Regions from separate parts of the Lawsonibacter sp. OA9 genome, predicted to be linked through region 1. Evidence: predicted binding sites of a transcription regulator. Region 1 holds the regulator's gene; the other holds the start of a gene.

What was found. The regulator NrdR, encoded in region 1, represses ribonucleotide reductase genes. The targets are predictions, from matches to a motif close to CACNANATNTNGTG.
Region 2: a site for NrdR is predicted at 5,228-5,241, ahead of nrdD (anaerobic ribonucleoside-triphosphate reductase). Genes of this name have one in related genera too.

Annotation. Positions count from the first base shown of each region.
Region 1 covers NZ_JAKNTI010000022.1:1,902,594-1,913,469, reverse strand. The annotation lists gene MCG44_RS10465 (LTA synthase family protein) at 1-1,229, shown strand, start outside; gene MCG44_RS10460 (RsiV family protein) at 1,320-2,006, shown strand; gene ppk1 (polyphosphate kinase 1) at 2,021-4,183, opposite strand; gene MCG44_RS10450 (phosphatase) at 4,180-5,085, opposite strand; gene MCG44_RS10445 (alanine/glycine:cation symporter family protein) at 5,193-6,596, opposite strand; gene nrdR (transcriptional regulator NrdR) at 6,789-7,244, shown strand; gene MCG44_RS10435 (glutamine synthetase III) at 7,302-9,416, opposite strand; gene dapF (diaminopimelate epimerase) at 9,626-10,417, shown strand; gene MCG44_RS10425 (LL-diaminopimelate aminotransferase) at 10,510-10,876, shown strand, end outside.
Region 2 covers NZ_JAKNTI010000022.1:2,196,379-2,207,254, reverse strand. The annotation lists gene MCG44_RS11885 (bifunctional enoyl-CoA hydratase/phosphate acetyltransferase) at 1-145, opposite strand, end outside; tRNA gene MCG44_RS11880 (tRNA-Thr) at 274-348, shown strand; gene metG (methionine--tRNA ligase) at 648-2,618, opposite strand; gene MCG44_RS11870 (hypothetical protein) at 2,645-3,514, opposite strand; gene MCG44_RS11865 (hypothetical protein) at 3,627-3,929, opposite strand; gene mnmA (tRNA 2-thiouridine(34) synthase MnmA) at 3,963-5,039, opposite strand; gene nrdD (anaerobic ribonucleoside-triphosphate reductase) at 5,346-7,472, shown strand; gene nrdG (anaerobic ribonucleoside-triphosphate reductase activating protein) at 7,577-8,095, shown strand; gene MCG44_RS11845 (ATP-binding cassette domain-containing protein) at 8,142-8,723, opposite strand; gene MCG44_RS11840 (ABC transporter permease) at 8,720-9,499, opposite strand; gene MCG44_RS11835 (ABC transporter substrate-binding protein) at 9,486-10,562, opposite strand; gene MCG44_RS11830 (Crp/Fnr family transcriptional regulator) at 10,602-10,876, opposite strand, start outside.

The sequences.
Region 1 (10,876 bases):
ACGGCTTTTTACTTAACTTCACCATCGCTCTGCGCTATTCCTCGGTGGACGAGCCGGAGGGATACTCGGAGGAAACTGTGCTCCAACTGATGAAGGAGTATCCAGGGACAGACGGGACATCACAGGGGGAGCGGCCAGTAAACATCATCGGCATCATGAATGAATCCTTTGGTGACTTCTCCATCTTCGACAGCTTTGCGCCCTCGGAGGACCCTCTGCCCTTCCTCCATTCCATGGAAGAAAACACCATCCAAGGCTGGATGTACTCCCCGGTGACAGGCGGAGGGACCGCCACTGTGGAGTTTGAGTTCTTGACTGGCTTCACCAGCCTGTTCCAGCCTCCGCACACCGTGGCCTACCAGCTGTATGTGGAGGAGGACATGCCCTCCTTGGCTGCCCTGGCTGGGAGCCAGGGCTATGACACTACGGCTTTCCATCCCTATAAGTCCTCCGGGTGGAACCGAGTGCTGGCCTATGACTATCTGGACTTTGACAGCCAGCTCTATGAGGAGGACGTGGTCCAACCCTGCTATATCCGGCACTATGTTTCCGACCTGTCCGACTACCGGACCATTTTCCAGACCACGGAGGAGGAGGATAGGAGCTTTTTCTTCAACGTGACCATGCAGAACCACAGCGGATACGCCCAGGGATGGAACAATCTGGAGCGGACTATCCTCCTGCCGGACGAACTGAAACAGGCGGACAGCACAGCGGAACAGTATATGGCTCTGGCCCGGGAGAGTGACAAGGCCCTGGAGGAGCTGATCGCTTATTATAGTCAGTGTGAGGAGCCCACATTAATCGTTTTCTTCGGTGACCACCAGCCCCCTTTGAAAAATGCCTTTTATGAGCAACTGTACGGCAAGAAGCTGTCAGAGCGGACCACCGAGGAGGTCATGCGGCAGTATGCTGTTCCCTTCTTCATCTGGGCCAACTACGATATCGAGGAGCGGAGAGACGTGGTCATCAGCCCCAACTATCTGGGAGTGCTGACTGCCCAGACCGCTGGACTGCCGCTGACGGGTTATATGGAGTTTTTGGCCGACTGCTACGAGGTGCTGCCGGCAGTCACTCCGGTAGGCTTTTGCACGGCGGGTGGAGAATTTTTGGAGGAAAAGGAATTGAACGAGGAGCAGCGGGAGTGGCTCCGAAAGTACGAGATATTGAATTACTGCGGCATGGTGGACCTGTTTGACGAAGCACGCCCCATGTTCTGCCTGAACTGACCAAGAGGGGGGGCGCTGCAGCGCCCCCCCTCTCACCCTTCGCTCTGGTGGTACATAGGATGTACCAAGAAGGATAGAGGAGGGACCGCGATGAAGGAAAGGGGAGCGGGGCGGACAGAGCCCCAGGTCCTGTGGCATGAGGAGAAGGGGAGCCTGACCCTGGAGGGGGAGCCGGTGCTGGAATATACCCTGTCCTGGCCGGAGGTCCAAAACGCCGGCCTGAGCGGCCGGTGGATCAGTCGTTACTACGACCGGCTGGCCCGATCCTGGAAACAGCGGTGGCAGAGAGAGGTGTACCTAGCCGCCTGCCTCTCTTTCGCCCAGAAGCGGGAGCGGTCCCGTCCCTTCCAGTGCTGGACGGGGCGGCTGGGAGGAGAGGTGACCGCCTTGGAGGGCGGGCTGCTGTCCATCCGGCTGGAGGGAGAGGAGATCCGTGGGGACGGAAAGCCCTGCCGGGTGACCTGGGGAGATGTGTGGAAGGTGAGAGAGGGGCGGCCAGAGCCCCTGAAACGCTTTTTTCCTGGGGAAAGGCGGTGGAAAGGCAGGCTGACCACTGCCATTCGAGAGCAGGGAGAGGCCCGCCAGACGGGCGGAGACTGCTTTCTGGACCAGGGCTGGGAGAAATACATAGGGAAGCTGCTGCCCAGCCGTGACTTCTGGCTGCAGGATGGGGAGTTGGCATTTGCCTTTCCCCAGTGCGCCATCGCTCCGGCGGCCGAGGGAACCCCAGTGTTCCGTTTCCCACTGGCAGAACGGGAGGAGCGGCCGGAAGCATAAGCAGAGGGCCCAGGTCACTCAGATCTGGGCCCTCTGCGTTTCCTTTCTCTGGGCAGGAGCCGTCGAAGCCAGGCGGGGAGCCTGTTCCGATTTGCCCTTGAGCTGCTGCTGTGGAGGGGAGGGAGGACAGGGGGAGAAACGGTTTCCTGCTGAAATACCTCCTGGCAGTTGACCGGCTCCTGTCCGTTTGCCTCACGGGGATGGTAGCCGCCGCCCGGCTTCAGTTCCCGGGCCTTGGCGTTGTCCCGCTGGAGCAGGTCAATGATGTGGAACAGCCGCCCTCGAACCCAGGGGTCCAGAACCGGACAGGCCAGCTCCACTCGGCGCTCTGTATTCCGGGTCATGAAGTCGGCAGAGGAGATGTACAGGTCTGCCTCCTCACCCCGGCCGAATTGATAGATGCGGCTGTGTTCTAGATACCGACCAACGATGGAAAAGACGGTGATCCGGTCAGTCAGTCCCGGTACCCCCGGCATCAGGCAGCAGATGCCCCGGACGTTCATGACGACCTCCACCCCGGCCTGGGAAGCCTGGGCCAGCTTGTCAATGAGCGTTCGGTCGGTGATAGAGTTGAGCTTGAAAAAGAGGTAGCCCTGGCTGCCCTTGGCGATCTCGCGGTCGATGAGGGCCATGACTCTGTCCCGAAGGCCAAGGGGAGAGGCCAGCAGGCGCTGGTATTCTCCATGGAAATTGCCGATAGCCATGTTCTGAAAGAAGGCGGCGGCGTCCGCCCCAATGACCGGGTCAGCGGTTATGAGGGATAGGTCGGTATAGAGTTTGGCGGTCTTTTCGTTGTAGTTGCCCGTACCAACTTGGGTGATATATTGGACTCCGGCTTTGGTCCGGCGGGTGATGAGACAGATCTTGGAGTGGACCTTGAGCGCCTCGGAGCCGTAGAGGAGGGTGCAGCCTGCCTCCTCCATCCGCTCGGCCCAGCGAATGTTGTTCTGCTCGTCGAACCGAGCCCGCAGTTCCATGAGTACGGTGACATCCTTGCCGTTCTCCGCGGCGGCGGACAGATATTCAGCCAGCTTGGCTCGGGAGGCCAGACGGTAGATGGTGATTTTGATGGAGGCTACCTGGGGGTCAAAGGCAGCTTCCCGAATCAGGTGGAGAAAGGGGTCCATCTGCTCAAAGGGATAGAAAAGAAGGACGTCCCGTTCCAATACCTGGGGCAAGATGGGTCTCTGGGGGTCCAGGCAGGCGGGAAAGCGAGGGGAGAAGGGCGGGTCACACAGGGCGGCCGCGCTTTCAGCCGGCAGGAGGGCAGCCAGGGCATAGGCATACTCCAGGCGGATGGGACAGCGGGTCTTAAAGACCTGATCCCGGTTTAAGCCCAGGCGCTGGCAGAGAAATGGGATGAGCTTATCCCCCTTTCCCCCCTGGAACTCCAGCCGGACCGGAGAGAGGCGGGCCCGCTTTTTGACCAGTTTTCGCATGTGCTGGCGGAAATCCTCATCTACATCATAGCTCTCGTCCTCCGGGCTGATATCCGCGTTCCGGGTGACGGCCACCACGGCCTTTTCCGTGACTGTGAACTGGTCGAAGATCTGGTCAGCGTAGGAGAGAAGAAGATCCTCCAGAAGAATGTAGTGCAAGCCCCGCTCCTCCAACCGCAGAAAGGGGGGCAGGCTGGTGGGGACGGGGAGAAAGCCAAAGGAGTCCCGGCCGTCCCGCTTTAGGCATAGGGCCACCGCCAGCCCCTTGTTGGGCAGGTGGGGGAAGGGGTGGTGCAGGTCTACCGCCAGTGGGGAGAGGATGGGGCGCACCTGGCTTTGAAACCAACTGTCCGCCTGCTTCCTGGCCTTGCTGTCCAGCTGTTCCATAGACAGCCGGCAGATGTTACAGGAGCGCAGCCGCAGGTCTAACTGGTCAAAGACCTTGTCCCGCTGCTTGTACAGGGGAGGGACCGCCTTGAAGATGGCCTCCAACTGCTGCTGGGGAGTGCGGCCGCTCTTATTGTCTATGTGCTCCTCTTTCACCAGGGCCATATCAGTAATAGAACCCACCCGAACCATGAAGAACTCGTCCAGGTTGCTGGTGAAAATGGCGGCGAATTTCAGCCGCTCCATCAGGGGAACGGACTCGTCCCTGGCCTCAGCCAGTACACGCTCATTAAATTTCAGCCAGGACAGCTCACGGTCCTGGGTATACCGGTAGTCCGTTGGAAGGCTCATCCCGCTTCCCCCTTTAGTACCCTGTGGTGGAGGTAGCCCTCCCGGACGCCACAGGAACTGACCAAAATCTCTTGAAGCTGGTAGGCCTGTGCCACTGTGTCCAGCACTAGAAGGCCGGGGATCAGCGTGTGGATGCGGTCAGGGGCGGCCTTGAGCAGCAGATGCAGGTGGTCGTGGTCCGGCTTTTTCAGAGTTTTCAGCAGGCGGCGAAGCTCCTGGGCGGACAGGGTATGGCAGTCCTGAGGGCGGCCAAACAGGCGGTTTGCCACCTTACAGGCCGCACGGGCCGTACCGCCCACCCCGCAGGCCTGGGGGATAGAAGGGGGAGCGGGGACAAAGTGGTCCAGCTGCTCCCTGATATGGGCCCGGATGGCCTTCCGCTCCTTCCTGGTGGGGTGTAGGTGAGCGACATACTGGCTAAACAGGGATAGAGAGCCCAGAGGGAGGGAGCAGGAGGACAAAATCTGTCCCTCCCGATAGTGGACTAGTTCGGTGGAGCCGCCGCCCAGGTCGATGAGCAGGCCGCTGTTAGGCCCGGTGGGGCCGACAGCCCCCAGGTAGGAGAGACGGGCCTCCTCCGCTCCAGACAACACATCTACGGACAGGCCAGTGTCCCGCTGGAGCTGGGCCACAGCGTCCTCGGTATTGGAGATGTTGCGCAGGGAGGCGGTGGCAAAGACATGAGGCTGGTCAAAGCCCAGGTTTTTCATCAGATCCTGATATTCCATCAGGATTTGGCTGGCAGTCTGAATGCCCTGGGGCGTCATGGTGCCCCCCTCTACATAGTCGGCCAGACCGGCGGTCACCTTGCGGTTCATCAGCAGCCTGGCGCTGCCCTCCTCGCACTGATAGATGGACAGTCGAACCGTATTGGAGCCAAGGTCTACTACGCCGTGTATCATGGAAGATACCCCTTTCCCATATGAAAGATCGATGGGTACAGTGTTCCCAGATCTGACAAAAATAAAGCGATCCTCTCTGCCAAACCGGGGCAGGCGGATAAATTTTATTATAGCATATCATGGTGGGGTTTTCTTTGATGAAATGGTAAAATGGAGGTTAAATTTGCGTGCCGCAGCTCTGTCCACTGCCGCAGGGTGGAGAGAGCCTCAGGGGCCAGCATAAGGAGGGCGGCCAGATTAGGAAGGGCCATCAGGGCGTTGGACAGGTCCACCAGCAGCCAGATAGCGCCCGGCTCCCACAGAGCGCCGGCCAGAGTACAGGCCAGAAAAACCGTCCGATAGGCCGGGAGTAAACGATCACCTCCTGAGAGATAGCGCAGGCACTGCTGTCCGTAGTAGCTCCAGCCCAGGATAGAGGAGAAGGCAAAGAGGAGGAGGGACAGGGCCACCACCCCCTCCCCGGCCCGGCCTAGTACAGAGCCGAAGGCGGCGGCGGTAAGCGGGGCACCCGTCAGCATGGATGGATTCGCCGGGTCCCACACGCCGCTGACCAGGATGGTAAGAGCGGTGACGGTACATACCACCAGCGTAGATAGAAATACCTCAAAGACACCCCACATCCCTTGTCGGGCAGGGTGGTCCACCTGGGCGGCCCCGTGAGCCATGGCAGAGGTGCCCAGCCCCGCCTCGTTGGTAAACACTCCGCGTGCCACCCCATACCGCAGGGCGGAGGCCACCGTCCAGCCAGCTCCGCCGCCCAGAGCGGCGGAGGGGGACAGGGCGCAGGTAAAGATGAGCTCCACAGCTTCAGGGATAGCCCGCCAGTTGCCGGCCAGCACTAGAGCACCGCTGCCCAGATAGAGCAGAGCCATGGCTGGGACCAGGGCGGAGGATACCTTGGCGATGCGGCCGATGCCGCCCACCATCACCAGTCCTGCCAGCAGGGTGGTGACCACGCCTGCCCAGACCCGCTCCAGGCCGAAGGCGGCCTCCAGGGAGAGGGCGATGGAGGAGGACTGAACTAAGTTGCCCCCGGCCAGAGTAGCAGGCAAACAGGCCAGAGCAAACCAACCTGCCAGCAGAGGAGAGCCCACGCCGTCCCGCAGGTAAAACATGGGCCCGCCCTGGAGTCCCCCGCCGGGAGCCGGCCGCTGATACTTTACGGCCAGCAGCTTCTCACCACAGCCTGTCATCATAGCCAGCAGGGCTGAGATCCACATCCAGAAAACGGCCCCAGGCCCGCCCAGGGTCAGGGCGGTGGCCACCCCGGCGATGGAGCCCGTTCCCATGGTGGAGGCCAGGGCGGTGGCCAGAGCTTGGAGGGAGGACAGGCCGCCCCCCGCTTTTTTCCTACCATGGAACAGGGAACCGAGCGTGGAGCGCAGCCACAGGCGGAAACCGAAGATTTGAAAGAAACCGGAACCCAGAGAGTAGACCAGGCCGGTAAGAAGAAACAGCCCCAACAGCCAGGGCGACCAGATGAAGTCTGTCAGACGGGCTAGAAATTCCATATCGTATCACCTCGCTCTACCACAGATATGCCGGAAAAGAAGGGGACAGTCCTGTTTTTTACCCTTGTCTAGTTCTGGCCTGCTGTGTTATAATAACCATATAATGGTTATAAAAACTTGATTTTGCCCTGCTCCTTCGTCGGGACCGCGAGAGATGGCGGAGAGAAAGACAATACCTGGGAGGTATGTGGTATGAAGTGTCCCTACTGTGCCTATTTGGAGAGCAAGGTCGTGGATTCCCGCCCCGCGGACGAGGGGGCCAGCATCCGCCGCCGCCGGGAGTGTCTATCTTGCCACAAGCGGTTCACCACCTATGAGACTATGGAGAGTCTGCCCCTGATGGTGGTGAAAAAGGACGGCAGCCGCCAGAGCTTTGACCGGAACAAGGTACTCAGCGGCCTGATCCGGGCCTGTGAGAAGCGCCCAGTGCCCTACCATATGCTGGAGGAGATGGTCAATGAGATCGAGCAGGTCCTCCAGAACAAGATGGAGCGGGAGATCAGCTCCTCCGAAGTGGGCGAGCTGGTCATGGAGCGGCTGAAGAAAATCGACGAGGTGGCCTATGTCCGCTTCGCCTCGGTGTACCGTCAATTCAAGGACATCAACACCTTCATGCATGAGCTGAACAAGCTGCTGGAGGACAAATAGGGAAATAAGAGACCTCCCCGCCGGCGGCGGGGAGGTCTCTTCATGTTGCGGACAAGATCATACTTCGAAAAGGAGGTCACCGTAGGTGGGGACAGGCCACAGGTCCTTATCCACCAGAAGCTCCAGCTCATCCACCGGGTGGCGGAGGGCGGCCATAGCGGGCACCACAGCGTCGTGATAGGCGTGGGCCATCTCCTTGATGTCCTGGATGGCGTCCACACGGTCCATCAGAGGTTTGAGCTGGTCCAGGGCGGCGGAGGCGTCGGCCAGATAGGAGCTGACTTGGATGAGCAGCTTGCGCTGAACGGTGAGGTCGGCCTGGGGACAGCCGGAGGCCACAGCGGTTATGGACTGGCCCAGCCGGGTGGTATAGGCGATAGCGGTGGGGATGTAGTGCTTGGAGGCCATATGGATCATGGTGTTGGCTTCGATCTTGATCATCTTCACATAGGTTTCGTACATGATCTCCGCCCGGGCCTCCAGCTCGGTCTTGGTGTAGATGCCGAACTTGGAGTACAGCTCCTCGGCCTTGGGGGTGGTGAGGGCGGGGATGGCGTCCACCATAGAGGGGAGGTTGGGCAGGCCCCGGCGGACAGCCTCGGCCACCCACTCGTCAGAATAGCCGTCGTCGTTGAAGATGATGCGCTGGTGCTGGCTCATCCAGTCGTGGATCAGCCTGGAGCAGGCCCCGTGAAAGTCCTCGGCCCCCTCCAGGATATCGGCAGCCTGGCAGAAAGCCTCGGCCACGATGGCGTTCAGGGCCACATTGGCCTCAGCGATGGAGTCGGAGGAGCCCACCATGCGGAACTCAAACTTGTTGCCAGTGAAGGCGAAGGGGGAGGTGCGGTTCCGGTCAGTGCCGTCCTTGTCCAGGACAGGGATAGTGGATACGCCGGAGTCCAGCTTGCCGCTGGCCAGCAGCTTGATGGATTCAGAGTTGGACACGATCTGTGCCACCACGTCGTCCAACTGGTCCCCCAGGAAGATAGAGATGATGGCGGGCGGGGCTTCCTGAGCGCCCAGACGGCTCTCGTTACCCACGCAGGAGGCGGAGCAGCGCAGCAGGTCGGCGTGGTCGTCCACCGCCTTCATGATACAGGCCAGCACCAGCAGGAACTGGAGGTTTTCGTTGGGCGTGTCGCCTGGAGCCAGCAGGTTCTCCCCCTGATCGGTGGAGATGGACCAGTTGTTGTGCTTGCCAGAGCCGTTGACCCCCACGAAGGGCTTTTCGTGGAGCAGGCAGACCAGGCCGTGGCGGGTGGCCACCCGCTTCATGGTCTCCATGGTCAGTTGGTTCTGATCAACGGCCAGGTTACAGGTGGTATAGATGGGGGCCAGTTCATGCTGGGCGGGGGCAGCCTCGTTGTGCTGGGTGGTGGCGGGAATCCCCAATTTCCACAGCTCCCGGTTCAGGTCAGCCATAAATTCGCCCACCCGTGGGCGGATCACGCCGAAATACTGGTCGTCCATCTCCTGCCCCTTGGGGGCCGGAGCCCCGAAGAGCGTTCTGCCGGTATAGATCAAGTCACGGCGCTTGAGGTACTTGTCCCGGTCTACCAAGAAATACTCCTGCTCGGCCCCTACGGAGGGGGTAACTTTTTTTGCCTGGGTGTTGCCGAACAGCCGCAGGATGCGCAGAGCCTGGGTGTTGATGGCCTCCATGGACCGGAGGAGGGGGGTCTTCTTATCCAAGGCATCGCCGGTGTAGGACACGAAGATGGTGGGGATGCACAGGACGGTGCCGCAGGACATCTCCTTGACAAAGGCGGGGGAGGTCATGTCCCAGGCCGTGTAGCCCCGGGCGTAGTGGGTGGCCCGGAGGCCGCCGGAGGGGAAGGAGGAGGCGTCTGGCTCTCCCATGATCAGCTGCTTGCCGGTGAACTGAAGCAGGGTTCTGCTGTCCTGCGGCGGCGTGAGGAAGGAGTCGTGCTTCTCGGCGGTGATGCCGGTAAGGGGCTGGAACCAGTGGGCGTAGTGGGTAGCGCCCTTTTCCACGGCCCAGTCCTTCATGGCAGTGGCCACGATGTCAGCGGTGGCCATGGAGATGTTGCCGCCGTTATCCATCACATCTACCAATTCGGCGTATACCTTTTTGGGCAGGCGTTCCTGCATGACGGTTCTGCTGAATACGTTGGAAGCAAAAATTTCAGTGATACAGTCGCTCAAGCTGATCAGCCCCTTTCAAATTACTACCATAATAGCCTATCTCTCCCCCCTATGGCAAGAAAAAATCTTGCAAATATCCCGTCGGAGCCAAAAGAAGTTGTAGAGAAAATCCACAAAGGGGCCACCCGGAGGGCGGCATGAGAGGAGAGGGGGACGCATAGGCTGGACCGGGGTGGCGGCGCTTGCGCGCCTTCACCCCAGAAAGGGGCGAGAATATGCGTTTTACAAAGATGGAGGGGCTGGGCAACGACTATATTTATGTAAACTGCATGGAAGGGGAGCCGGAGGATTTACCGACTCTGGCAGTCCGGTTGTCTGACCGGCACTTCGGAGTGGGCGCGGACGGACTGATCTGTATCAAACCAGGGCGGACCGGAGATTTTACCATGGAGATGTACAATGCCGACGGTTCTCGGGGGGCCATGTGTGGGAACGGCATCCGCTGTGTGGGCAAGTACGTCTATGACAGGAAGCTGACCCGGAAGACCTGCCTGACTATTGACACCGATGCCGGCCCCCGTGGGCTAGAGCTGGCGGTGCGGGGAGGGAAGGCGGAACAGGTCACCGTAGACATGGGGCAGGCGATTCTCTATCCAGAGGTGGAGCTGGAGGCGATGGGGGAGCAGTACACGGTCCACCAGGTTGGAGTGGGGAACCCTCACGCCGTCATTTTCTGCCCAGACCCAGAGAGGGTCAGGCTGGAAGAACTGGGCCCGGTGCTGGAATGTCATCCCAATCTGCGGGAGCGGTCCAATGTGGAATTTGTGTCCTGTCAGGATGGGCATGATCTCCACGTCCGGGTGTGGGAACGAGGGAGCGGGATCACCCTAGCCTGCGGCACCGGGGCCTGCGCTGCTTTTGAGGCGGCCAGACAGCAGGGATTGTGCGGAAGTCGGGCGGAGGCTCGTCTGCCCGGAGGGACGCTGGGATTGGAGTGGAGGGAGGGACGGATCTTTATGACCGGCCCAGCCCGGACGGTGTTCGAGGGAGAGATAGAGATGGGATGAAAATTTCAGTTTTCCATTGACAACCCCCTGTCCATCAGGGATAATATCAACCATTAAGACCTTAGAAACTGCCATACGAAGGAGTTGGTACCATGGTAAAGATCAATGAGAACTATCAGAAGCTGCCCGGCAGCTACCTGTTTTCTGAGGTAGCCCGGCGCATCTCTGTCTATTCCGCCGCCCACCCGGAGGCCAGGATCATCAAGCTGTCTATCGGGGATGTGACCCGGCCGCTGGCCCCAGCGGTCATCCAGGCCATGCAGAAGGCCGTGGAGGAGATGGGGACTTTTGCGGGGTTCCACGGCTATGGTCCGGAGCAGGGCTATGACTTCCTGCGGCAGGCCATCGCCCAGCATGATTATGCCGCCCGCGGGGTGGATATCAAGCCGGAGGAGATCTTTGTGTCCGACGGTGCCAAGAGTGACTGCGGCAACATCGGGGACATCTTTGGAGTAGACA
Region 2 (10,876 bases), 290 kb from region 1:
CCAAGATGGGGCGGATCAGCCCGTCTCGGCGGGCGGCAAAGACTGCCTGTAAGGTGTGTTCGTCATGGGCCGCGGCTACCACCGCCTCCCTGGGGGAGAGATGTTGCAGCCGGCTCTTCAGAGCTGAAAAACTCGAGATGACCATGGGCGTCCTCTTTTCTGTCAGTTTGTCGCACCTATTCTAACATTCCAGAGAAAAAAAGTATAGGGCAAATTTGCTGTCCTTCCCCTTGACGGATGGGACCGGAATCGGTATAATATCATTTGTTATCCGCTAGTGTGGCTCAGGGGTAGAGCAGCTCACTCGTAATGAGCAGGCCGTGGGTTCGATTCCCACCACTAGCTCCACGTCGGAGCAAAGTCCGCTTTGCTCCGACGTCTTTTTATGCCTGGGGCAAAAAAGACGTCATCCGCCCGCTTCCCTGCTCCTCCTTTTCAACTGCGGCCCGCTCCGCTGGGCACACAGTTGGTGGGCCGCACTGTGGGCGGCATTTTTCGCCATGAAGAAATATCGATTTTGACCGTCCCTGCCAGCTCGTCGCAAGCGATATGTCGCTTGCGACGAGCTTTTTCATTGTAAAGAAAGGCACGACTTACGTCGTGCCTTTCTGAAAAAATAGGAAGTTTTCGATCATCAGCCCATGCACTCAGCACATCTTGGCGCCAGCGGGGATCTTGTCGTCCAGCATAAGCAGATTCAGGACCTCAGCGCCCTTCTCAGTGTGGACGGCGGAGATGAGCATACCGTTGGACTCCAGGCCCATCATTTTCCGGGGCGGCAGGTTGACGATAGCCATGAGGGTCTTGCCTACCAGGTCCTCCGGCTTGTACCATTTGGCGATGCCGGACAGGATCTGACGGTCGGTACCGGTGCCGTCGTCCAGGGTGAATTTCAGCAGCTTCTCGCTCTTCTTCACATTCTCACAGGCCTTGACCTTGACTGCTCGGAAGTCAGACTTACAGAAGGTGTCAAAGTCCACCTTGGCCTCCAGCTGGGGCTCTATTTCCAGGTCCGGGAGGGCGGACTTCCGGGCGGCTTCAGCCGCCGCCTCCAACTGGGCCAGGGCCTTCTCTGTGTCTACACGGGGGAACAGGTTTTCCCCCCGCTGGACGGTGACATCCCTCCGCAGGGAGCCGTAGACGGCGGCGCTGTCCCAGGTGCGGCACTCCTGGCAGGCGCCGATTTGGTCCAGTACCTTTCCGGCGGAGCCGGGGATAAAGGGGGTCAGCAGGATACCGGATACCCGCAGTACCTCCAGCAGGTTATACATGACCCGTGCCAGACGGGGACCGTTGGCCTCCATGTCCTTGGCCAGCACCCAGGGGGCGTTCTCGTCGATATACTTGTTGGCCCGGCCGATGACCTTAAAGATTTCCGTCAGGGCGTTCTGGAAGGCGTAGTGCTCCATCTGCTCCTCATACCTGGCGCGCAGGGAGGAGATGAGCTCCACCATCTCCCTGTCCATCTCGCCGTTTTCCGACTGATCTTCGGGCAGGGTGCCACCGAAATACTTGCCTACCATGGACACGGTTCGGGAGAGGAGGTTGCCCAGGTCGTTGGCCAGGTCCACATTGATAGTCTGAATCAGCGCTTCGTTGGAGAAGTTGCCGTCAGAGCCGAAGGGGAAGGTGCGCAGCAGGAAGAACCGCAGGGCGTCCACCCCGAACATCTCAGCCAGGATATAGGGGTCCACCACGTTACCCTTGCTCTTGGACATCTTGCCGCCGTCCAGCAGCAGCCAGCCGTGGCCAAAGACTTTCTTGGGCAGAGGCATCTCCATACTCATGAGCATGGCAGGCCAAATGATGGAGTGGAAGCGGACGATCTCCTTACCGACAAAGTGAACGTCGGCGGGCCAGAACTTTTCATAGTCGTGGTACTTGTCGTTGAACAGACCCAGAGCGGTGGTGTAGTTGAACAGGGCGTCCACCCACACATAGACCACGTGACCGGGGTCGAAGTCCACGGGCACGCCCCAGGTAAAGGAGGTCCGGGATACGCACAGGTCCTCCAGACCGGGCTTTATAAAGTTGTTCACCATCTCGTTGACCCGGCTGCGGGGCTCCAGAAAATCGGTGTCCTCCAGCAGATGCTGGATGCGGTCGGCGTACTTGGAGAGTTTGAAAAAGTAGGCTTCCTCCTCCGCGTCCTGGACGTCTCGCCCGCAGTCGGGGCACTTGCCATCTACCAGTTGGGATTCGGTCCAGAAGGACTCGCAAGGCTTACAGTACTTGCCTATATACTTACCCTTGTAGATGTCACCCTTTTCATACATCTTTTTAAAGATCTTTTGAATGGCGGATACGTGATAATCGTCGGTGGTGCGGATGAAACGGTCGTTGCTGATGTTCATCAGCTTCCACAGATCCTTGACTCCCTTGGGACCCTCCACGATGCCGTCTACGAACTCCTTGGGAGTAACGCCGGCCTCCTTGGCCTTGTCCTCGATTTTCTGGCCGTGTTCATCTGTACCTGTGAGGAACAGGACCTCATAGCCGGTCAGCCGCTTATAGCGGGCCATGGCGTCGGTGGCTACGGTGCAGTAGGTGTGGCCGATGTGCAGCTTATCGCTGGGATAGTAGATGGGTGTGGTGATATAAAAACGCTTTTTATCCATAGTAAAGCAGCCTCCAATTTATCATGTTATTCCTCGTCCGGAATGGAGCTCTCCTCGCGTTCAGCCCCAGAGGGCATTCGCTCTCCGGCGGGGAAGGAATTGTTGGACAGTAGCGCATATCCATAGCCCAGCAGAGAGAGGAGAAAGGCAGCGGTTAGAGCTAGCTGGAACCAACTGGGGCCGTCAGCCAGAGAGATTATCCCCAATGAGATGCCCAGCGAAGCGCAGAAGGTAAGCAGCTGAGGGTGGGAGCGGCCAAAGAAGAAACCAGCGGCGAAGTAGTGGCACAGCATCATCAGAATGGTAGCTGCCAGGGAGAAGCCGTACCGCATGGCGACGGGGTCAGTGCCGTGGAGCAGGTGGGTGGCAAACAGCCAGCACAGCCCGGTATAGCCTGGAAGGACAGAGAGCAGGGAGGTCAGCCGGTCCAGCTGGCCCCGATAGGCGGCCCGTCCGACCAGCAGCAGGGCGGCTCCGGAGCCAAAGGTGAGCAGGACCGTCAACAGCAGGACGGGCAGCAGGGCGGCGGGATAGGCGGACAGGTAGGCGTCCCGGCTGATGCGGAAGAGTTGGAACTGGTCCATCCACTCCAGCAGGCCCAGCAGGCCGGCCCCTAAAAAACAGAAGCCGGAGGCGGCCATCAGTCCCATAAAACCGGGAGAGGGACAGAAAAAGGCGTCCAGGAATCCCTCCGGCCTCCTTTTTCCATGGCAGAGGGCAAGAAAGGCCAGGACCAGGAGAGCCGTCAGGGCGAGCAGGGCAAAGGTGGCCGGCGCCCCGTGGAGATAGAGTTGAGTCTGGGCGTCATAGGCGGACAGCCACTGCCAGCGGCGCAGTCCAAAGCCCGCCAGGCCGCCCCCCAGGGCCAGACCCGGCAGGATGATTTCTTTTCGCATTGTATTGTGTGCCTCCTTAAACGGAGAAAGAAGTCGTGCCCACTATCATATACCAGTTTCCTCCAAAAAGCAACAGATATACCAGAGGGCTGCGGGCCTGGAAAAAGAGGGCCTATTTGCCGCCATTCCAGCGGTCCTGGCCTTTCCCGCCGAACTGGAACCACAGGGCCAGAATCAGCAAGATGACACCGATGATTGTGCAGGCGCCGCTGAACAGGGGGGAGATGAGCCCGTTCCGCTCGAGCAGCACGGTAATGGACAGAAAAACCAGGTTGCCAAAGAGCAGGGTGCGGGCAGTGGGGTCCATCCGCTTCCTGGCGCGGTCCTTCTCGTCGGCCAGCTTGGCCTGATTGGCCTGACGTTTGGCATTGATGGTGGACTGGGAGTGGCGCTTTTTATACTTCTTGTGGCTCATGGGTCAGGGAGCTCCTTTCGTATCTGTGAGGAATCAGGGGGTAATGGTGGCCCCACCTACCACCGTGTCACCGTCATACAGGACCACGGCTTGGCCGGGAGTGATGGCCCGTTGAGGCTGGTCAAAAGCGAGGTGGATGGTGTCCGGCCCGGTCTGCTCCACAGTGCAGGGCTGCTCCGCCATGCGGTAGCGGACCTTGGCCCGCAGGCGGACAGGAGCAGAAAGGTGGTCACAGGCGATGAGGTTCAGATCCGCCGCCGTGAGGGTGGAGCCATACAGGCTGTCATTGCAGGAGAGTACCACGGAGTTATCCTGGGGCCGGACCTCCTTGACATAGAGGCGCCCACGGGTGGAGGATACCCCCAGCCCCCGCCGCTGGCCCAGGGTGTAGTCGATGATGCCGGTGTGGGCCCCCAGGACCGCTCCGCCCTCATCTAAAAAGGGGCCGGAGGGATAGCTCTTTCCAGTATACTGGCGGATAAAGGAGCCGTAGTCCCCGTCGGGGATGAAGCAGATGTCTTGGCTGTCCCCCTTCTTGGCGTTGATGAGGTCAGCTTGGGCGGCAATGGAGCGGACCTCCTCCTTGGACAGAGCGCCCAGGGGAAACAGGGAGCGGGAGAGCTGCTCCTGGTTTAGACCAGCCAGTACATAGCTCTGGTCCTTCTCCGGATGGGCCGCCTTCTTCAGCAGCCAGCGGCCGCTCCCCCGGTCCAGCTCCAGCCGGGCGTAATGGCCGGTGGCCACCTTATCCCGGCCTGACTCCAAGGCCTGCTGGAGTAAAAAGCCGAATTTGACATACCGGTTGCAGACCACGCAGGGATTAGGGGTAAGCCCCCGCTCATAGGCGGAGGTAAAGGTGTCCAGAACATGGGAGCGGAAAGGGGCGCGGGCATCAAGCACATAGAAGGGAATACCCAGCTTCCCAGCCACGGACCGGGCGTCCTCCACGCCATCTGGAGGTCTGCCATCCTCCCGGCTCCCGTTGACCAGCGCGCCATCAAACATCTTCAGCATAACGCCCACTAGGTCGTGTCCCTCCTGCTGAAGCAGCCAGGCAGCGGTGGAGCTGTCCACACCACCGCTCATGGCCACAGCGATTCGATTTTGCATATGGGGACACCTCCTGCCGGGACAAATAAGGGTCAATCCGGCGATTTGCCGAAATTCGTTACAAAGTATATCACACTTTGGCCCTTGTATCAACCAAAAAGGCCAGAAAGAGGAAAGAAAGTTCCCGTTTTCTCTCGTTTCTTCAAAAAATATATGTTGTATCCGTTGGTAAAAAATAAGAGGCGACATACAAGATGTAGTGGACAAAACAAAAAGGACATGGTATACTTCTCCCCTGACAGTGTCTGGCGGCCATGCCGCCGGTTAGATAGTATACCATAAAGATACGGGAGAGGGAGACCAGCTATGAAAGTGATCAAGCGCGATGGGACCATCGTGGATTATGACCGAAGCAAGATCGTTACCGCCATCGAAAAGGCCAACGCCGAGGTGCCGCCGGAGGAACAGCTTGACCGGGCGCGCATCGACGCCATCATCGACCACATCGAGGGACTCAAGCGCCAGCGGATGCTGGTGGAGGACATCCAGGACCTGGTGGAGCAGGGGCTGGTGGAGGAAAACAAGTTCCACCTGGCCAAGACCTACATCATTTACCGCTATAACCGGGCCCTGGTACGCAAGGCTAACACCACCGACGAGTCTATCCTCTCTCTGCTGCGCAACGAGAACCAGGAGCTGGCAGAGGAGAACTCCAACAAGAACACCATGATCGCAGCCACCCAGCGGGACTATATCGCCGGGGAGGTGAGCCGGGATCTGACCCGGCGCATCCTGCTGCCCGAGCATATCTCCAAGGCCCACGACGAGGGGACCATCCACTTCCACGATGCAGACTACTTTGTCCAGCCCATTTTTAACTGCTGCCTCATCAACATTGGGGATATGCTGGACAACGGCACTGTGATGAACGGCAAGCTCATCGAGAGCCCCAAGAGCTTCCAGGTGGCCTGTACCGTCACCACCCAGATCATCGCCTGCGTGGCCTCCAACCAGTACGGAGGGCAGAGCGTGGATATGAGCCATCTGGGCAAGTATCTCCGCCGCAGCCGGGAGAAATTCAAAAAGCACATCGCCTATGAATGTGCCGGACAGGTGGACGAGGCTACCCTGGAGCGGCTGGTGGCCGACCGTCTGCGGGATGAGCTGAAATCCGGTGTCCAGACTATCCAGTATCAAATCAATACCCTGATGACGACCAACGGACAGTCTCCCTTTGTCACTCTGTTCCTCAACCTCCAGGAAGATGACCCCTATCTGGAAGAGAACGCTATGATCGTGGAGGAGGTGCTGCGCCAGCGGCTGGAGGGCATCAAGAACGAAAAGGGAGTCTATATCACCCCCGCCTTCCCCAAGCTGGTGTATGTGCTGGACGAGCACAACTGCCTCAAAGGGGGCAAATATGACTACATCACGGAACTGGCCGTCAAGTGCTCCGCCAAGCGGATGTACCCCGACTATATCTCCGCCAAGAAGATGCGGGAGAACTATGAGGGCAACGTGTTCTCGCCCATGGGCTGCCGCTCCTTCCTGGCCCCCTGGAAGGATGAGAATGGGAATTATAAGTTCGAGGGCCGCTTCAACCAGGGAGTGGTCTCCCTCAACCTGCCCCAGATCGGCATTCTGGCCAGGGGGGATGAGGAGAAGTTCTGGACGCTGCTGGAGGAGCGGCTGGACCTGTGCTTCGAGGCCATTATGTGCCGGCACAACGCGCTGAAAAACGTGAAGTCCGACTCCTCACCCATCCATTGGCAGTACGGGGCAATCGCCCGCCTGCCCAAGGGGGCTCCCATTGAGCCACTGCTGTACGGCGGGTACTCCTCCATATCTCTGGGTTATATCGGGCTGTACGAGGTGACCAAGCTGATGAAGGGCTGCTCCCACACCCAGCCGGGCGGCACAGAGTTCGCCCTCAGGCTGATGAACCGGCTGCGCCGGGCCTGTGACGACTGGAAGAAGGAGACGAATATCGGCTTTGCCCTCTATGGCACACCCGCCGAATCTCTGTGCTACCGCTTCGCACGCATTGATAAGGAGCGGTTTGGCACGATACCTGACGTAACTGACAAGGGGTATTATACAAATAGTTATCATGTGGACGTGCGGGAACACATCGACGCCTTTGAAAAGTTCACCTTTGAGAGCCAGTTCCAGAAGATCTCCACCGGCGGGTGCATCTCCTATGTGGAGATCCCCAATATGCGCCACAATCTGGAGGCCATGAAGGAGGTTGTCCGCTTCATCTATGACAATATCCAATACGCCGAGTTCAATACCAAGAGCGACTACTGCCAGGTGTGCGGCTTCGACGGGGAGATCGTCATCAACGACGACAACCAGTGGGAGTGCCCCTGCTGCCACAACAAGGATCGGTCCAAGATGAACGTCACCCGCCGTACCTGCGGCTATCTGGGAGAGAACTACTGGAACGTGGGCAAAACCAAGGAGATCAAGTCCAGAGTGTTGCACCTTTAAGTGAATTAGAAATTGAGGAGGTCGGCTGTGATGGGTCCGTTGCCCCCCCGTGTTCCCATTTCTAACTCCTTATTCCTCATTCCGGAAAGTTTGGAGGTTTTGCCATGAACTATGCCGACATTCGCCCCATCGACGTGGCCAATGGGCCGGGGGTACGGACTTCCATCTTTGTGTCTGGCTGTACCCACCACTGCAAAGAGTGCTTTAACCCGGAGACTTGGGACTTCGCATACGGTCAGCCCTTTGGCGGGGAGCAGAAACAGGAGATACTGGATTGCCTGTCCAAACCCTACATTCGTGGTTTGTCCCTGCTGGGGGGCGAGCCCTTCGAGCCTCAGAACCAGCGGGCGGTGCTGGAACTGGTCCGGGCGGTCCGAGCCCGGTTTCCAGAAAAGGACATCTGGTGCTACTCCGGCTATCTGTTTGAAAGCCTTCGGGACAGCCAGGTGGGAGAATACAGCCAGGAGCTGTTAAAGGAACTGGATGTACTGGTGGACGGGCCCTTTGTCCTGGAAAAGAAGGATTTGTCCCTCCGGTTCCGGGGATCGTCCAACCAGCGGTTGATTGACGTGCCCGCTTCACTGAGAGCGGGGGCGGCAGTGCTGTGGGACGGCGCGGAATAAAATAGAGAACGGGAGCCCCGGCGGTACAGCCGGGGCTCCCGTTTTATTAGAGGAGGCGCAGGGGAGGGCCATCCAGAGGGATAACCCGGTCCGCCATGGACAGGATATCCTCCTCGTGACTGGACAGCAGGATAGGCAGGCCCAGTGCCCTCATCCTGTCCATGATACGCCCGGCCCGCTCCCGGTCCACCCCGGCAAAGGGCTCATCCAGCAGATAGAGCCGGGCGGGGAGGGACAGGCACCGGGCCAGAGCCAGCCGTCTGCCCATGCCGCCGGACAGGGCGGGGGGATAGACGGATGCTTCGCCGCCCAGCTCCACCAACTCCAGCAGTTGGGACACGTCCTTCCAGCGATCCTTGGGCAGTACGTCAGTGAGGTGCTGTCCCACCGACCGCCAGGGGAGAAGGCGGTTTTCTTGAAACAGGATAGCGATCTCCCTGGGACTGATGCCGGAGACCGTGCCGCTCTGGGGCCGCTCCAGACCGGCCAACACCCGCAGCAGGGTGGTCTTGCCGCAGCCGGAGGGACCCCGCAGGGCGGTGATGCCGGCGTCGGGGAGGGAGAGGGAAAAGCGGTCCAGCACCTTTTTCTCTCCAAAGGAGACGCTGAGTGATCGACAGGAGATCACAACTGAGTCCCCCCCTTCTGCTCCAGCATCAGCCGGAGTCCACGCTCCAGCGCCAGGCTGAGGGCCACCACCACAGCGGTCCAGGCAAAGAGATCCGGGATTTCTAGAGAGAGCTTAGAACTGTAAATCTGAGTGCCCATGGCCAAAGAGGGGGTACATAGCACCTCGGCGGCCACACCGGATTTCCAGGCCAGACCCACAGAGGTGATGAGGGCGGAGAGAAAGTATGGCCGGAGAGAGGGGAGATAGATCAGCCGTATGGCCTTGCTCCGCGAGAAGCGGTAGGCGCGGGCCAGCTCCAGAAGCTGGGCGTCAGTGGCCTCGATGCCGTGGACCAGGTTCTCCCATGTAACCGGCAGAACCATAAGGGCGGAGATGATGGCAGGTACCTGGTCCCGCTGCGTCCATAGCAGGACCAGCAGGATAAAGGAGACCACTGGGGTAGCCCGGATGATTCGGATGGGCGGGGACAGGAGCCGGGCAGACCAGGAGCTGGCGCAGGTAAGACCGGCCAGCAGTCCGCCCAGCACCACTCCGGCGAACAGGCCCGCTGCCACCCGGAGAAAGGTGGCTCCCACGGAGGCCCAGAAGGAAACCTGTCCTACCAGAGCGGCCAGGGCGGCCAACACGGTGAGGGGGTAGGGAAGGAGCAGCTCGTTCCCCCGGCCCTCCACATGAAGCTCCACCAACCAGGCGGCAAGCTGCCAAGCCCCCAGCCAGAAGGCCGGGGGCAGCAAGGCGCGGATGAAATTGGGCCGCCCTTTACTCCCCGCCATAGTAGAAGGCGTCGTAGGGCATCCCGCCGCCGATGGAAGCGGGGTCGGTACGGAATAGGACGGCGTAGTAGCCCTCCAGAGCGGCGCGCATCTCCTGGCCCGTTAAGAAGGTCAGATTGCACTGGGGAATGGCCGCCTGGGCCACCTGCTCATTGGGAGCGATGCCGTATTTCGCCACCAGGGCGGCTCCGTCAGCAGCGTTGCCCTCCTCCGTCATGAAGGTGATGGAGTCGCCGTACAGGTCTAGCAGAGCGTCGATCAGCATGGGATTTTCCTGGATGAATTCGGTCCGGGCTACCACGCAGCCCATGGGCAGGACCCCTTGATCCAGTTTCTCCCACTCGTCAGACAGGGACAGGGCCTGACGAACGCCGGTGTCCTGTACCATCAGGGCGGTGGCGGCGGGGACAGGGAGCATACAGATGGCCTGTTCCGAGGAAACCATTTTAGCCGAAACCTCCTGGGCGGTCATCCACTGGATGTCTAAGGTAGAGGGGTCCACCCCGTTTGCCGTGAGGAGATGGTCCAATACATACTCCGGGTTTGCTCCCTGGCCAGTGGCGTAAATTGTCTTGCCCCGCAGGTCAGCCATAGAGTGGACGCTGTCCCCTTTCTCCAGAATATAGAGCACCCCCAGAGTGTTGACCGCCAACACCTGAATGGCCCCATCGCTTTTGGTGTACAGATTGGCAGCCACGTTGGTAGCGATGGCGGCCACATCGGCGGAGCCATTGACCAGGGCATCGGTGACCTGATTGTTGTCCGCCACAACAGTAGTGTTCAAAGTAAATGGGGCGTCTGTGGGGGCGCTGCCGGTAGCGTAGCTGTCCACCAAATAAGCGGCCCCGACGCCGGTAGGACCGCTGAGGACCATAAAGTTGATCTCCGGAATATCAGACGGGCCGGGAATCTCCTGGGACGAGTCGCCTGACGAGGAACCGCCGGAGGAGATGTCCCCGGAGGCAGAGCTGGAGGAGTCGTTCTCACTGGCGCTTGGTTTACAGCCGGCTAGGCTGGCCAGCACCAGGGCGGCGCACAGCAAGAGAGAGAGTTTTCGTTTCATGTGGATCATCCTTTCTGATAGAGCGGTGGGGACAGAAGCTCACAGGAACCCTTCCAGACCGGCTGGGTCGGAGATGGAGATGGTCTTTCCGTGGCGGGAGATGAGGCCGCTCTCCTCCAGGGACTGGAAAGCCCGATAGAGGGAGGCACGGCTCAAGCCCAGCCGCCGGGCCAGGTCGGTGGCGGCACAGGTGAGCTGCCCCTCCCGGACATTGGCCAGCAGGTACCGAGCCAGTTTTCCCTCGGCTCCGGACTGGACCAGGGATTGCAGCCTGCCGGACAGAAAGCGGATTCGGCCGGTGAGGTAGCGCAGGT